2 regions of the Superficieibacter sp. BNK-5 genome follow, and region 1 is predicted to be linked to the other one. Evidence: predicted binding sites of a transcription regulator. Region 1 holds the regulator's gene; the other holds the start of a gene.
The links. The regulator sigma-54, encoded in region 1, starts transcription at its own class of promoters, with help from an activator protein. The targets are predictions, from matches to a motif close to GTTGGCACANNTTTCGCTNT.
Positions count from the first base shown of each region.

Region 2: the regulator sigma-54 is predicted to act here: its motif matches at 2,427-2,446, upstream of glnA (glutamate--ammonia ligase).

Region 1 is NZ_CP179893.1:704,533-711,971, reverse strand. Features, by position in the region: gene mtgA (monofunctional biosynthetic peptidoglycan transglycosylase) at 1-296, shown strand, start outside; gene yrbL (PhoP regulatory network protein YrbL) at 293-928, opposite strand; gene npr (PTS phosphocarrier protein NPr) at 1,407-1,679, opposite strand; gene rapZ (RNase adapter RapZ) at 1,676-2,527, opposite strand; gene ptsN (PTS IIA-like nitrogen regulatory protein PtsN) at 2,573-3,061, opposite strand; gene hpf (ribosome hibernation promoting factor) at 3,119-3,406, opposite strand; gene rpoN (RNA polymerase factor sigma-54) at 3,429-4,862, opposite strand; gene lptB (LPS export ABC transporter ATP-binding protein) at 4,955-5,680, opposite strand; gene lptA (lipopolysaccharide ABC transporter substrate-binding protein LptA) at 5,687-6,241, opposite strand; gene lptC (LPS export ABC transporter periplasmic protein LptC) at 6,210-6,785, opposite strand; gene kdsC (3-deoxy-manno-octulosonate-8-phosphatase KdsC) at 6,782-7,348, opposite strand; gene kdsD (arabinose-5-phosphate isomerase KdsD) at 7,363-7,439, opposite strand, start outside.
Region 2 is NZ_CP179893.1:1,270,420-1,277,858, forward strand. Features, by position in the region: gene ACMGGS_RS06110 (sulfite exporter TauE/SafE family protein) at 1-245, shown strand, start outside; gene typA (ribosome-dependent GTPase TypA) at 332-2,155, opposite strand; gene glnA (glutamate--ammonia ligase) at 2,535-3,944, shown strand; gene glnL (nitrogen regulation protein NR(II)) at 4,081-5,130, shown strand; gene glnG (nitrogen regulation protein NR(I)) at 5,143-6,552, shown strand; gene ACMGGS_RS06135 (YshB family small membrane protein) at 6,664-6,786, shown strand; gene ACMGGS_RS06140 (pyruvate formate lyase family protein) at 7,118-7,439, shown strand, end outside.

The sequences.
Region 1 (7,439 bases):
CAGTGGGCATTGAAACGGTGTGGAGTAAAAAACGGATCCTGACGGTGTACCTCAACGTGGCTGAATTTGGCAGCGGGGTTTTTGGCGTGGAAGCCGCGGCGCAGCATTATTTCCACAAGCCCGCGAGCAAATTAACGATGTCCGAAGCCGCGCTGCTGGCTGCCGTTCTGCCTAACCCGATTCGCTTTAAAGCCGATGCGCCCTCAGGCTACGTGCGCAGCCGTCAGGCGTGGATTTTGCGCCAGATGCGCCAGTTGGGCGGCGAATCGTTTATGGTTCAAAACAGACTGCACTAAGCCTGATGTGACGTTAGCGTAACGGGCATGCTGCCTTTCTGACTATCATCACAGGTTCCCAGTGCCGCGACCAGCGCGGGCTGCTGCATAAAACGTTCCCATAGCCGCGCCTGCTTACGGTGGCAGAACCAGGCAGACCAGCTGGCCAGCGGAATCAACGTGCTTTCACCAATATTGTCACAGACCACCGGGACTATTTCCGACTCGCTGATCCGGCGGCAGAGAATATTTTGCGGTTTCAGGGTCATGGTAACAATGTGATTATCATGCAAATAACGCTTTAGCGTTTTTAATGCTTCACGCAGCAGGGCTGCATCGTGCTGATAGCGGCACTGGTCGGCAAATGCTTTCAGCGTCACAGAAGGTTTGCCGTCGAAATCCGTGATGATGTCATAGACATACCCCGTACCCAGGTCGGTTTCTACCGTTCCGTAATACTGTGGAATGCCACTCCAGTCCTTAAGATAGCGTGAAAGATGCGCGTAGTAGCGCAGCTCACGCTTAATTTCTTTAAGACCGCTCTGGTCAGCGTTATAGATAATTTTAATGCAGCGTTGAGCATTTTCCGGGTGCGCATAGCACTGGCGGTGCCGTCCGGTCCCCAGCGGGGTTTGGTCAGATAAGTAAATCATAAAGCCGTCCTGAAAATATTTGCTCACACCTCATCAGTATGAATGAGGGACTTAAATGGAACCTCAACGGGCAAGTTAAGGTTTTCTTAAGGTTCACTCCGAACCAAAAAAGAGCACGGAATGTACAAATTTCCACCCTGGCTGCTGACCTGAGAGGCAATTGCAGTCGTCTGGTGTTGCCGGCGCGCCTGTTGAAATCGGCAGCAACCCCTCTGAAAGGCAAGTGAGATAATATTTTTCCTTGGTAGTTTAATAAGCGATTTAAAAAGAGAGAATTGCTAATACAGTATTTTTAATTAAACACAGGATAAGAAATGAGACGTGAGGATGCTATGGCTAGTTACTGAAAATACCGAAGTTTTTCAATAAAAGTACGGAAGCGGATAAATAAATCTGAGCGTTATTTTGATGGTGAATATATTAATGAAAAAACATTGGTGGATATTATATAATTGCCCGCACCTGGCGGGACAGGCAATTAATCTTCGTCAAAACCCGAATTAAATAGCGCGATAACTGCCGCCAGCGCTTCCACTTCCTGCGGACCGGTGGCTTCGATCTCGATCTGGCGTCCTTTAGCGGAATCCAGCATCAGCAACGCAATGACGCTATTGGCCTCCGCCTCCGCGCCTTCATCATTACGCAGCAGCACTTCCGCATCAAAGCCCTGCATCAGTTCAAAAAGCTTCATAGCCGGGCGGGCATGCATACCCAGCTTGTTGGTGATTTCAACAATCTGCTTGACGGTCATTTACGTTTTTCCAGCGTGCGATGGCGGGACTGAACGTTCTTACCGCGCGAGCGGAAATAGTCGGCCAGCTGCTCGGCAATATAGACGGAACGATGTTTACCGCCGGTACAGCCAATCGCCACGGTCAGGTAGCTGCGATTGTTGGTTTCCAGCATCGGCAGCCACAGCTCCAGGTAGCTTCGCGTCTGGTAGATAAAGTTATGCACTTCGGTGTGTCGGTCGAGGAACGCCGCTACAGGTTTATCAAGACCCGTCATCGGACGCAGTTTCGGGTCCCAGTGCGGGTTTGGCAGAAAACGCACGTCGAACACGTAGTCGGCATCAATCGGGATGCCGTGCTTGAAGCCGAAAGACTCAAACACCATCGTCAGTTCACGTTCACGCTTGCCGAGCAGCCGGGTACGCAGCATTTCCGCCAGCTCGTGCACCGACATCTCAGAGGTATCGACGATCAGATCGGCACGCGAGCGCAGCGGTTCCAGCAGATCGCTCTCCTGATCGATAGCGCTCTCCAGCGACAGGTTTTTGCTGGAAAGCGGATGCAGACGACGAGTGTCGCTATAGCGGCGGATCAGCGTGTTGCGATCGGCATCAAGGAACAGAAGCTGCGGTGAAAACGCCTCTGGCAGATTTTGCATCGCCTGCTCAAAAATTTCCGGCGATTCCGGCATATTACGCACGTCGATGCTGACGGCGGCGGACGTTTGACGGTCAACCAGACTTTTCGCCAGTTCAGGCAACAGCACCACGGGCAAGTTATCGACGCAGTAAAAGCCCATATCTTCCAGCGCCCGCAGAGCAACGGATTTTCCCGAGCCTGAGCGACCGCTGACGATCATCAGTACCATGTACCGTTTCTCCTCAGTACAGCAAAGGGTAAAGCAAGATCCCTGCTACACATCATCACTATGTTCAGTTTCGGTGATGATCTGATACAACTCTTCATCACTTTGCGCCGCGCGAAGACGGCGACAAATGGTTTTATCCGCCAGCCGTTTTGCCACCAGCGAGAGGGTATGCAAATGCGTTTTCGTCTGGTCGGCAGGTACCAGCAGGGCAAACAGTAGATCCACCGGCTGATTATCAATGGCATCGAAGGCAATCGGCGTTTCCAGTTGCACAAAGACCCCAACCGCACGCAACGTGTCTTCTTCCAGCTTGCCATGTGGAATGGCGAGGCCATTACCGATACCGGTACTCCCCATCTTTTCACGGGTGAGGATCGCCTCAAAGACTACCTGCGGTGGCAGGCTCAGCTGCTTTGCTGCCAGCTCACTGATAATTTCCAGCGCACGCTTTTTGCTCTGGCAGTGAACGTTACTGCGGGTACATTCCTGGTTAAGGACAGTGCTTAGTTGTAGAGCTGAATCATTATTTATCATAATTTCACCTAAGCGTCGCCTGACGCACTACGTGACATCAGGCGAGCACCGGGACAATCAATGTTGTTTCAGTTTATCTTTATGTTTGGTTAGCTGTCGCGCCAGTTTATCAATTAAACCGTCGATAGCCGCGTACATGTCCTGCCCTTCCGCACTGGCATGAATTTCCCCCCCGTTGACATGCAGGGTGGCATCCGAAATGTGAGTCACTTTCTCCACTTTTAACACAATGTAGACCTGATTGATGCGGTCAAAATACTGCTCCAGCTTAGCAAATTTCGTGCTGACAAAATCGCGGAGTGCGTCAGTAATCTCGACATTGTGTCCAGTGATGTTGAGCTGCATAGTGTCTTCCTTATCGGTTAGGTCACACCAGCTGTTTACGCTGGTTAGACGGCGGAATGGATAAAGACTCTCGATACTTCGCAACGGTGCGGCGTGCCACCATAATCCCCTGATCCGACAGCATGGTCGTTAGCTTGCTGTCGCTCAGCGGTTTGGCGGGATTTTCCGCAGCGATCAACTTTTTCACCAGCGCGCGGATCGCCGTCGACGAGGCTTCGCCGCCGCCTTCGGTATTCACATGGCTGGAGAAAAAATATTTCAGTTCAAAAATGCCTCGCGGACTGTGCAGATACTTCTGGGTGGTCACACGGGAAATGGTGGATTCATGCATCTCGACGGCCTGGGCGATATCGGCCAGCACCATCGGTTTCATATATTCTTCGCCCTGTTCAAAGAACGCCTGCTGCTGCTCGACGATACAGCGGCTGACGCGCAGTAGGGTGTCGTTGCGGCTCTCCAGGCTTTTAATCAGCCATTTCGCTTCCTGAAGATTGCTGCGGATATACTGGTTATCCGCATCGTTACGGGTGCTGCCGCCCATCGCCGCGTAGTGCTGATTGATCTGCAAACGCGGAATGCTGTCGGAATTCAGCTCGACCACCCAGTGACCGCTGACTTTGCGTACCAGCACATCCGGAATGACATATTCCGGCTCGCCGGTCTGGATCGACTGACCCGGACGCGGATCCAGCGACTGAATAAGATTCACCGCCTCTTTCAGCACCTCTTCCTTCAGGCGCGTCACGCGCATCAGAGTGCGAAAATCATGGTTGGCGAGCAGATCGAGATGGTTGCTGATGATCAGTTGCGCTTCGGCGATCCAGGGGGGCGTTTTGGTAAACTGTGAGAGCTGGATTAGCAGGCAGTCGCGCAGATCTTTCGCGGCGACGCCAACCGGATCGAACCGCTGTACGCGCTTTAGCACGGCTTCCACTTCGTCCAGACCGATATCGCCATCACCCATGCTTTCGAGGATGTCTTCAACGGAGATAGTCAGATAACCGGTGTCGTCAACCGCATCGACAATCGAGGTCGCAATCGCGCGATCGGTGTCGGAGAAGGGGGTCAGCTCGACCTGCCACATCAGGTAATCCTGAAGCGACTGGGTGGTTTCGCCCTGATAAACGGGCAGTTCGTCATCCTGATAGTCCACGCCGTTACCGGAAGGGGTGCCGGCGGTGTAGATTTCATCCCAGCTGGCGTCCAGAGGAAGCTCCTCCGGCATATCTTTTTGTTCCAGCGCGTCAACGCTGTCCAGCGCTTCGTTGTCCGGAGATTCTTTGGCGTCTATCTCATCGTGAAGATCGGTTTGCTCAAGCAGTGGATTACTTTCCAGTGCCTGTTGGAGTTCTTGCTGTAATTCCAGCGTCGACAGTTGCAGCAAGCGGATGGCCTGTTGCAGCTGCGGCGTCATGGCAAGCTGTTGACTAAACCTTAATTGCAAACCTTGCTTCATATTCAGAGCGATTTTCTCCCGAGTTGAGATCACTGACTTTTTACACTTCATCCTTCAGGTCGCACCATGAATGAGGAAGTGTCTACACCGTATCAGAGTCTGAAGTCTTCCCCAAGATACACGCGCTTAACTTGTTCGTCTTTAAGGATTTCGTCTGGCGTACCGTGGGCGATCAGATGGCCTTGACTCACGATGTACGCTCGTTCACAGACGGCTAACGTTTCACGCACGTTGTGATCGGTGATCAGAACGCCGAGGCCGCTGTCGCGCAGGTGCTCGATAATGCGTTTGATATCGATAACGGAAATCGGGTCAACGCCCGCAAACGGTTCATCCAGCAGGATAAATTTAGGATTCGCTGCCAGCGCACGGGCGATTTCCACGCGGCGACGTTCACCACCGGAAAGGGCCTGGCCGAGGCTGTCACGCAGATGCTCGATATGAAACTCTTCCATCAGCTCGTTCGCGCGGTCTTCCCGCTGTTCTGAGGTCAGATCGTCGCGAATTTGCAGGACGGCCATCAGGTTATCAAACACGCTGAGGCGGCGGAAAATGGACGCTTCCTGCGGCAAATAACCGATGCCGCGACGCGCACGGGCGTGAAGCGGCAGCAGGCTGATGTCTTCATCGTCGATAATGATATTGCCCGCATCGCGCGAGACGATACCCACGACCATATAGAATGTGGTGGTTTTACCCGCACCGTTAGGGCCAAGTAACCCGACAATCTCACCGGATTTTACGGTCAGACTAACGTCTTCCACCACCCGGCGGCCTTTATAGGCCTTCGCAAGGTTCTTTGCAGTTAATGTTGCCATATTGGATTAGTTACTCTTTTTCTGAGCCGGGGTCTGATTGTTGCTTTTATCTTGCAGTTGCGACGGTACCAGCACGGTGGTGACGCGTTTGCCTTTTTCGCTGAACGCCTGCATTTTCTGCTCTTTCACCAGATAGGTAATTTTGTCGCCTTTAATATTGCTGTCGACCTGCTCAAGGAACGCGTTGCCGGTGAGAACCACGAAATCATTTTGCAGCTCGTAGTGCATCTGCGACGCGCGGCCTTTAACCGGTTTGCCGTTGTCCTGCATCTGGTAGAAGGTTGCCGGATTACCGTAGCCGTCGATCACTTCTTTGCCTTTCTCACCGCCAGGACGGGTAACAACCACTTTTTCGGCATTAAGTTTGATCGTCCCCTGAGTAACGATGACGTTACCGGTGAAGGTGACGATATTGCCCTGCATATCCAGCGACTGCTGATCGGACTCAATATGAATGGGCTGATCGGTATCGCCCGTTTTCGCCAGCGCGGGAAGACTGGCGGCCAGAAGCGCACTGGTCAGTACAAGCTTAAGGCTGAGTTTGTGTGTTTTGGATTTCATATGAGGTTCTAACCTTTTCAATCAGCTCGGCGGTTTTGTTGCGTAAATTTCCGCGCATTTTCAGGCCGCTGGAATTAAATGTCGTGCCGTATAACGTCACTAAATCATCAGAGGTCACATCCTGCGTGATCAGGTTGATTTTGGCGTTATCCGTCGTAATTTTGCGTAGTTGAGCGTCCGGTGTCAGGGCGTTTACCTCAACGTGGCCGTAAAGATACAGCATCCGGTCATTAGTCAGCTTCGCTTTATCCGCTTTTACAGACCAGGTTTCGGTTTTATTGGTGTCATACGTCGTCAGCAGCGGCTGCGTAAACCAGGTAATTGCCTGGTCGGAAAAATACTCCACGTGCTGCGCGATCAGATGATAATTGAGCGCGCCTTCCGGGCTGTATACCACGGTATCGGTATGCTCACTCCGGTAGGTTGGGTCATTTGACGACACCACGCTTTCTCCGGTGTCATCTTTGCTCACCAGATTCACACCGATTAAAATCAGTGCGATCAGCGACAGCAGAAGGATAACCCAACGTCTGGTTTTACTCATATCGATTGCCCTTTGGCTTCATCAAGCTTGCCCTGCGCCAATAGTAGCAAATCGCAGACCTCGCGTACCGCTCCGCGTCCACCGTTAATGCGCGTGATATAATCTGCCCGCGGGATCAACAACGGGTGGGCATCCGCCACCGCAACGCTTAGCCCAATTTCGGCCATCACTGGCCAGTCGATCAGATCGTCGCCCACATAGGCGACCTGATCCGGCGACAGCGCCAGTTTTTCCAGCAGTTCGCGATAGGCCAGCAGTTTATCCGACTGCCCCTGATAAAGATGCGTAATGCCGAGCGTGGCGCAACGGTCTTCTACCAGTTTAGCTTTTCGCCCGGTAATAATGGCAACATCAATACCGGAGGTGAGGGCGCAACGTATGCCGTAGCCGTCACGCACGTTAAACGCCTTTAACTCTTCGCCATTATTGCCCATATAGATCAGCCCGTCGGAAAGCACGCCGTCCACATCAAGGATTAACAGGCGGATTTTTTTTGCCTGCTCCAGCATCTGTGAACTCACCGGCCCATAGCAGGTTGCCACAGAGGCACCAGCATTACTCATTCTTTTATCCTTTCTTACACTACGCCAGCGCGCAGCAAATCATGCATATGTATCACACCCAGCAACTGCTCGCCATCGGCAACCATGACGC
Region 2 (7,439 bases), 570 kb from region 1:
CTACCATGATCTTAGGCTCCATTGTCGGGCAATATGTTCACAAGCGAATTTCCGTCAAAGTGTTTCGAATTATGGTTTTTTTACTGCTTATCGCCTCTGGTGCCATGTTGATTAAAGGGGCTACGGGAATTTCTGCCCTGAGCGCATTATTGCCGGTATTCACTATATTGATCATTATGCAATTACTATTCGGCAAGAAAGTTGCAGCTATCCGCGCAGCGGATGAAGCGGCAAGAGCACAGTAATCGACATTGTAATTATCTCAGACATAAAAAAGCCGCTGAATAATCAGCGGCTTTTATTTATCACTTTTGACGTCAGGTGACGTTAATTACGCTTCTTTCGGACCACGGTTCGCACGTTTACGATCGTTTTCCGTCAGGTGACGTTTACGAATACGTACGGAAACCGGCGTAACCTCTACCAGTTCGTCGTCATCGATGAACTCCAGAGCTTGCTCCAGGGTCATTTTCTGTGCCGGAACCAGCGTCGTGGCTTCGTCAGTACCGGAAGCACGCATGTTGGTCAGTTTCTTACCGGTCAGGCAGTTTACTGTCAGGTCGTTAGAACGGCTGTGAATGCCGATGATCTGGCCTTCATACACTTCTGCACCGTGACCCAGGAACAGCTTGCCGCGATCCTGCAAACCGAACAGCGCAAACGCAACCGCTTTACCCTGACCGTTGGAGATCAGTACGCCGTTCTGACGCTGGCCAACATCACCCGCACGAACGTCATCGTAGTGGCTGAAGGTGGAGTACAGCAGACCGGTACCGGAGGTCATGGTCATGAATTCTGAACGGAAGCCGATCAGACCACGGCTTGGGATCACGTAGTCGAGACGTACGCGGCCTTTGCCGTCTGGATTCATGTTTTTCAGGTCGCCTTTACGCTCGCCCAGTGCCTGCATGACAGAACCCTGATGCTGCTCTTCGACGTCCAGCGTTACGTTTTCGAACGGCTCTTGCTTACGGCCATCGATTTCGCGGAAGATAACTTTCGGACGGGAAACCGCCATCTCGAAACCTTCACGACGCATGTTTTCAATCAGCACAGACAAGTGCAGTTCACCACGGCCAGAAACGCGGAATGCATCAGCATCTTCGGTTTCTTCAACGCGCAGTGCCACGTTGTGCACCAGCTCTTTGTTCAGGCGGTCAAGGATCTGACGAGAGGTAACGTACTTACCTTCTTTACCGCAGAACGGAGAGGTGTTAACGCAGAAGAACATGGTAACGGTCGGTTCATCTACGGACAGCGCTGGCAGCGCTTCGACATTCTGCGGATCGCAGATGGTGTCGGAGATGTTCAGTTCGCCCAGACCGGTGATCGCGATGATGTCGCCTGCTTCTGCAACGTCGCTTTCGATACGTTCCAGACCCAGGTGGGTCAGCACTTTACCGACTTTACCGTTACGGGTTTTGCCTTCGCTATCAATGATAGTGATCTGCTGGTTCGGCTTCACTTTACCGCGCTTGATACGACCGATGCCGATTACGCCAACGTAGTTGTTGTAATCCAGCTGAGAGATCTGCATCTGCAGCGGACCATCAAGGTCAACGTTCGGTGCCGGTACGCGATCAACGATGGTCTGATACAGCGGCGTCATATCTTCAGCCATATCTTCGTGATCCAGACCGGCGATACCGTTCAGCGCTGACGCGTAAACGATAGGGAAGTCCAGCTGCTCGTCGGTGGCGTCGAGGTTAACGAACAGGTCAAATACCTGATCGACAACCCAGTCAGGACGCGCGCCCGGACGGTCAACTTTGTTGATAACAACAATAGGCTTCAGGCCATGAGCAAAGGCTTTTTTGGTCACGAAGCGCGTCTGCGGCATCGGACCATCCATTGCATCAACGACCAGCAGCACGGAGTCTACCATGGACATGACGCGCTCAACTTCACCACCGAAGTCGGCGTGCCCCGGGGTATCAACGATGTTGATACGGTAGTCATTCCATTTGATAGCGGTGTTTTTAGCGAGGATGGTAATCCCACGCTCTTTCTCCAAATCGTTGGAGTCCATCACACGCTCTTGAGTTTCGGCACGCTCACCGAAAGTACCAGATTGTTGGAGCAGCTTGTCAACCAGGGTCGTTTTACCATGGTCAACGTGAGCAATGATGGCGATGTTACGCAAATTTTCGATCACAACTTTGCCTCAGGCATTAGAAATAGCGCGTTATTGTACACGGATTAATCGCACTACAAAACAGGATCACAAAGATCCTCCGCAAACAAGTATTGCAGAGTTTGTTTGTGATCGCTTTCACGAAGCGAAATCAGGGCACCTTAACGCAAATTGCACCAATATGGTGCTTGATGTTTACATAGAAGCACTATACTGGTGCAGCGTGACGTTAATGGTGCAGCCCTTTTGCACTATGGTGCGCATGATAGCGCCTTTTTGGGGGTATTTGAAAGTTGGCACAGATTTCGCTTTATCTTTTTTAACACGATAACGCCAGACAGGCTGTTTTGAATACTTCGTTACCACGACGACAATGACCGAATCCGGGGAGAGTTAAAGTATGTCCGCTGAACACGTTTTGACGATGCTGAATGAACATGAAGTGAAGTTTGTCGATCTGCGCTTCACCGATACCAAAGGTAAAGAACAGCACGTCACGATTCCTGCGCATCAGGTTGACGCCGAATTCTTTGAAGAAGGCAAAATGTTTGATGGCTCCTCGATTGGTGGCTGGAAAGGCATTAACGAATCAGACATGGTGCTGATGCCGGATTCCTCAACCGCACTCATTGATCCGTTCTACGAAGAATCTACCCTGATTATTCGCTGCGATATCCTGGAGCCAGGCACACTACAAGGCTATGACCGCGACCCGCGTTCCATCGCGAAACGCGCTGAAGAATACCTGCGCTCTACCGGCATTGCCGATACCGTCCTGTTCGGGCCAGAACCTGAGTTCTTCCTGTTTGACGATGTACGTTTTGGCGCGTCCATTTCCGGTTCCCATGTTGCTATCGATGATATCGAAGGTGCCTGGAACTCCACTACCAAATACGAAGGCGGCAACAAAGGCCACCGTCCGGCAGTGAAAGGCGGCTATTTCCCGGTTCCGCCTGTGGATTCCTCTCAGGATATCCGCTCTACCATGTGTTTGATCATGGAAGAGATGGGTCTGGTGGTTGAAGCGCATCACCACGAAGTGGCTACCGCTGGTCAGAACGAAATCGCCACCCGTTTTAACACCATGACCAAGAAAGCGGACGAGATTCAGATCTACAAATACGTTGTGCATAACGTCGCACATCGTTTCGGTAAAACCGCGACCTTTATGCCAAAACCGATGTTCGGCGATAACGGTTCCGGTATGCACTGCCACATGTCGCTGTCCAAAAACGGCACCAACCTGTTCTCTGGCGACAAATATGCCGGTCTGTCCGAGCAGGCGCTGTTCTACATCGGTGGTGTAATTAAACACGCGAAAGCTATCAACGCCCTGTCCAACCCGACGACCAACTCCTATAAGCGTCTGGTCCCGGGCTATGAAGCACCGGTTATGCTGGCTTATTCTGCGCGTAACCGTTCAGCTTCTATCCGTATTCCGGTCGTTGCCTCTCCGAAAGCACGTCGTATCGAAGTGCGCTTCCCGGACCCGGCTGCTAACCCGTACCTGTGCTTTGCAGCCCTGCTGATGGCGGGTCTTGACGGTATTAAGAACAAGATCCACCCTGGCGAAGCCATGGACAAAAACCTGTACGACCTGCCGCCGGAAGAAGCGAAAGAGATCCCACAGGTTGCCGGCTCTCTGGAAGAAGCCCTCAACGAACTGGATCTGGACCGCGAGTTCCTGACCGCAGGTGGCGTGTTCACCGACGAAGCGATCGATGCGTATATCGCGCTGCGCCGTGAAGAAAACGACCGTGTGCGCATGACGCCGCACCCGGTAGAATTTGAGCTGTACTACAGCGTGTAATCTGACGCTTATTTGTTAGTTGCCGTGGAAATTTTTAGCCCATCTCCAGATGGGCTTTTTTCTCCACTAAAACCGCCTGTTTCATCCACTTACGCTTATACTGCACTCATTTGGTGCACACTAAGGAGACTGCTACATGGCAACCGGCGTGCTACCCGATGCTGGGCAGATCCTCAACTCATTAATTAACAGTATCCTGCTGGTCGATGACGACCTGGCGGTCCATTACGCCAATCCGGCGGCGCAGCAGCTGCTGGCGCAAAGCTCGCGTAAATTATTCGGTACACCATTGCCGGAGCTGTTGAGCTATTTCTCCCTCAATGTCGGGTTGATGCAGGAAAGTCTGCGCGCCGGGCAAGGGTTTACCGATAACGAAGTCACGCTGGTTATCGACGGGCGCTCGCATATTCTTTCGCTGACAGCCCAGCGTCTGCCGGACGGCATGATCCTGCTGGAGATGGCACCGATGGATAACCAGCGCCGTCTGAGCCAGGAGCAGCTACAGCATGCGCAGCAGGTCGCCGCCCGCGATCTGGTCCGTGGATTGGCCCATGAGATTAAAAACCCGCTGGGAGGGCTGCGCGGCGCGGCGCAATTACTGAGTAAAGCGCTGCCCGATCCGTCGCTCACGGAGTATACCAAAGTGATTATTGAGCAGGCCGACCGCCTGCGTAATCTGGTGGATCGCCTGCTGGGACCGCAGCAGCCAGGGTTACACGTCACTGAAAGTATTCACAAAGTCGCCGAGCGCGTGGTGAAGCTGGTCTCAATGGAACTGCCGGATAACGTCAAGCTGGTACGCGATTACGATCCCAGCCTGCCGGAGTTACCACACGATCCTGACCAGATAGAGCAGGTGCTACTAAACGTGGTACGCAATGCATTACAGGCGCTGGGACCAGAAGGCGGTGAAATTATCCTGCGCACGCGTACGGCTTTTCAGTTGACGCTACACGGCGTGCGCTACCGTCTTGCCGCGCGGATTGATATTGAGGATAACGGTCCCGGCATTCCTTCGCATCTTCAGGACACGCTGTTTTATCCGATGGTCAGCGGGCGCGAAGGGGGAACGGGGCTGGGTTTATCCATCGCCCGTAGTCTGATCGACCAGCATTGTGGAAAAATTGAATTTACCAGTTGGCCGGGTCATACCGAGTTTTCGGTGTTCCTGCCCATCAAAAAATAGAGGCGTGAGTTTATGCAACGAGGGATAGTCTGGGTAGTCGATGACGATAGCTCCATCCGTTGGGTGCTTGAACGCGCGCTGACCGGTGCCGGATTGAGCTGCATCACGTATGAAAGCGGCAGCGAAGTGCTGGATGCGCTGGCCACTAAAACGCCGGACGTCCTGCTTTCCGACATCCGCATGCCGGGCATGGACGGCCTGGCGCTGTTAAAACAAATTAAACAGCGCCACCCGATGCTTCCGGTCATCATAATGACAGCGCATTCCGATCTGGACGCCGCGGTGAGCGCCTACCAGCAGGGCGCGTTTGATTACCTGCCCAAACCCTTTGATATTGACGAAGCGGTGGCGCTGGTCGAGCGCGCTATCAGCCATTATCAGGAACAACAGCAGCCGCGTAACGTGCAGGTGAACGGCCCGACGACCGATATTATCGGCGAAGCGCCGGCGATGCAGGATGTGTTTCGTATTATCGGCCGCCTTTCCCGGTCATCAATAAGCGTGCTGATTAACGGCGAATCGGGGACCGGGAAAGAGCTGGTAGCACATGCCCTGCATCGCCATAGTCCGAGGGCAAAAGCGCCGTTTATCGCGCTGAATATGGCGGCGATCCCGAAAGATTTGATCGAGTCCGAACTGTTCGGGCATGAAAAAGGCGCGTTTACCGGCGCGAATACCATTCGTCAGGGGCGCTTTGAACAGGCGGACGGCGGGACGCTGTTTCTTGATGAAATCGGCGACATGCCGCTGGACGTGCAGACCCGACTGTTACGTGTGCTGGCGGACGGTCAGTTTTACCGGGTCGGCGGCTACGCGCCGGTCAAAGTGGACGTGCGGATTATCGCGGCTACCCATCAGAATCTGGAGCTGCGCGTGCAGGAGGGGAAATTTCGTGAGGACCTGTTTCACCGTCTGAACGTGATCCGCGTGCATCTGCCGCCGCTACGCGAGCGGCGGGAAGATATTCCACGTCTGGCGCGTCACTTCCTTCAGGTCGCCGCGCGCGAACTGGGGGTTGAGACCAAACAGCTTCACCCGGAAACGGAAGCCGCGCTTACGCGGCTGGCCTGGCAGGGTAACGTGCGCCAGCTGGAGAATACCTGTCGCTGGCTGACGGTCATGGCCGCCGGGCAGGAGGTGCTGATTCAGGATCTACCGGGTGAACTCTTTGAAACCAGCGTTCCGGATAGCCCGTCGCAAACGCATCCGGATAGCTGGGCAACCTTGCTGGCGCAGTGGGCCGATCGCGCCCTGCGTTCCGGGCATCAGGACCTGCTCTCCGAAGCGCAGCCTGAACTGGAGCGCACGCTGTTAACTACCGCGCTGCGCCATACGCAGGGGCATAAACAGGAAGCGGCGCGGCTGCTCGGCTGGGGACGGAATACCCTGACCCGCAAGCTGAAAGAGCTGGGCATGGAATAGCGGCCCGGCGTTGTGTAAAAATGGATCATATAGCGCAAATTGCTGCATTTTTGTACTTTACTGTGTCGATGAGTTGAGTATGATCTGACCCGGTAACACGGGAGAGCCATCATGCTGGAATCATTAATTCATATTGTGTCGGGCAGCGTCGAAGCTGGCGCAGCGGCAAGCCATTCGCCCCAAACGGCGATTGCGGCGGTACTGTGCGCGGCGCTGGTGAATTTCTTAAGTTAATTTCCGAACGCCTTCCTCTTTGCTTTTGAGGAAGGCGTCAGATTGCTGGCAAGCGTCATACCGTGAATCATGCCTGGCGGCGCTGCGCTTGCACAGGCCCACGAATTGCTGAGGACTCCTCCTCGCCCTTCTCTCTGTCTCTCCGCGCAAAATCAATAACGCAAATCATTCTTACTCATATTGGTAATTGCGAAAATTTTTGCGTCTGGTCAAACAACAAATCAATTACTGAACGGATCGTTTACTAATTATTTTTTGCGCGATAACGTTACCGCCATGAGCCGTTTTCCTGTCGGAAATCGCTCAGCCCTAACACAAGGAGTACAAGGTAATGTTGGATTCAGAACAGCTTAATCAGGGATCTCTCCCCCTCAGTTTTCAATATGGTAAAGCGCCCGAAGAGGTGACAGACCGCGAAATTAAAGTCACCGGTTCCGCACACGCGAAAAAGTTACTCGACGATTATTACGAAGCGAAAGTGTCGCTGGATACCGAGTTTACGTACTGGTACACGCAGAAATGGATCGAGGCAGAAGGCCATCATCCGATGCTGCGCCGCTCAATGGCGCTGAAGTGCGGCTTTGAACACCTCACGCCGATGATCACCCGCGGTGAACTACTGGCGATGCAGAAAACCCGCTACGTGCGCGGTG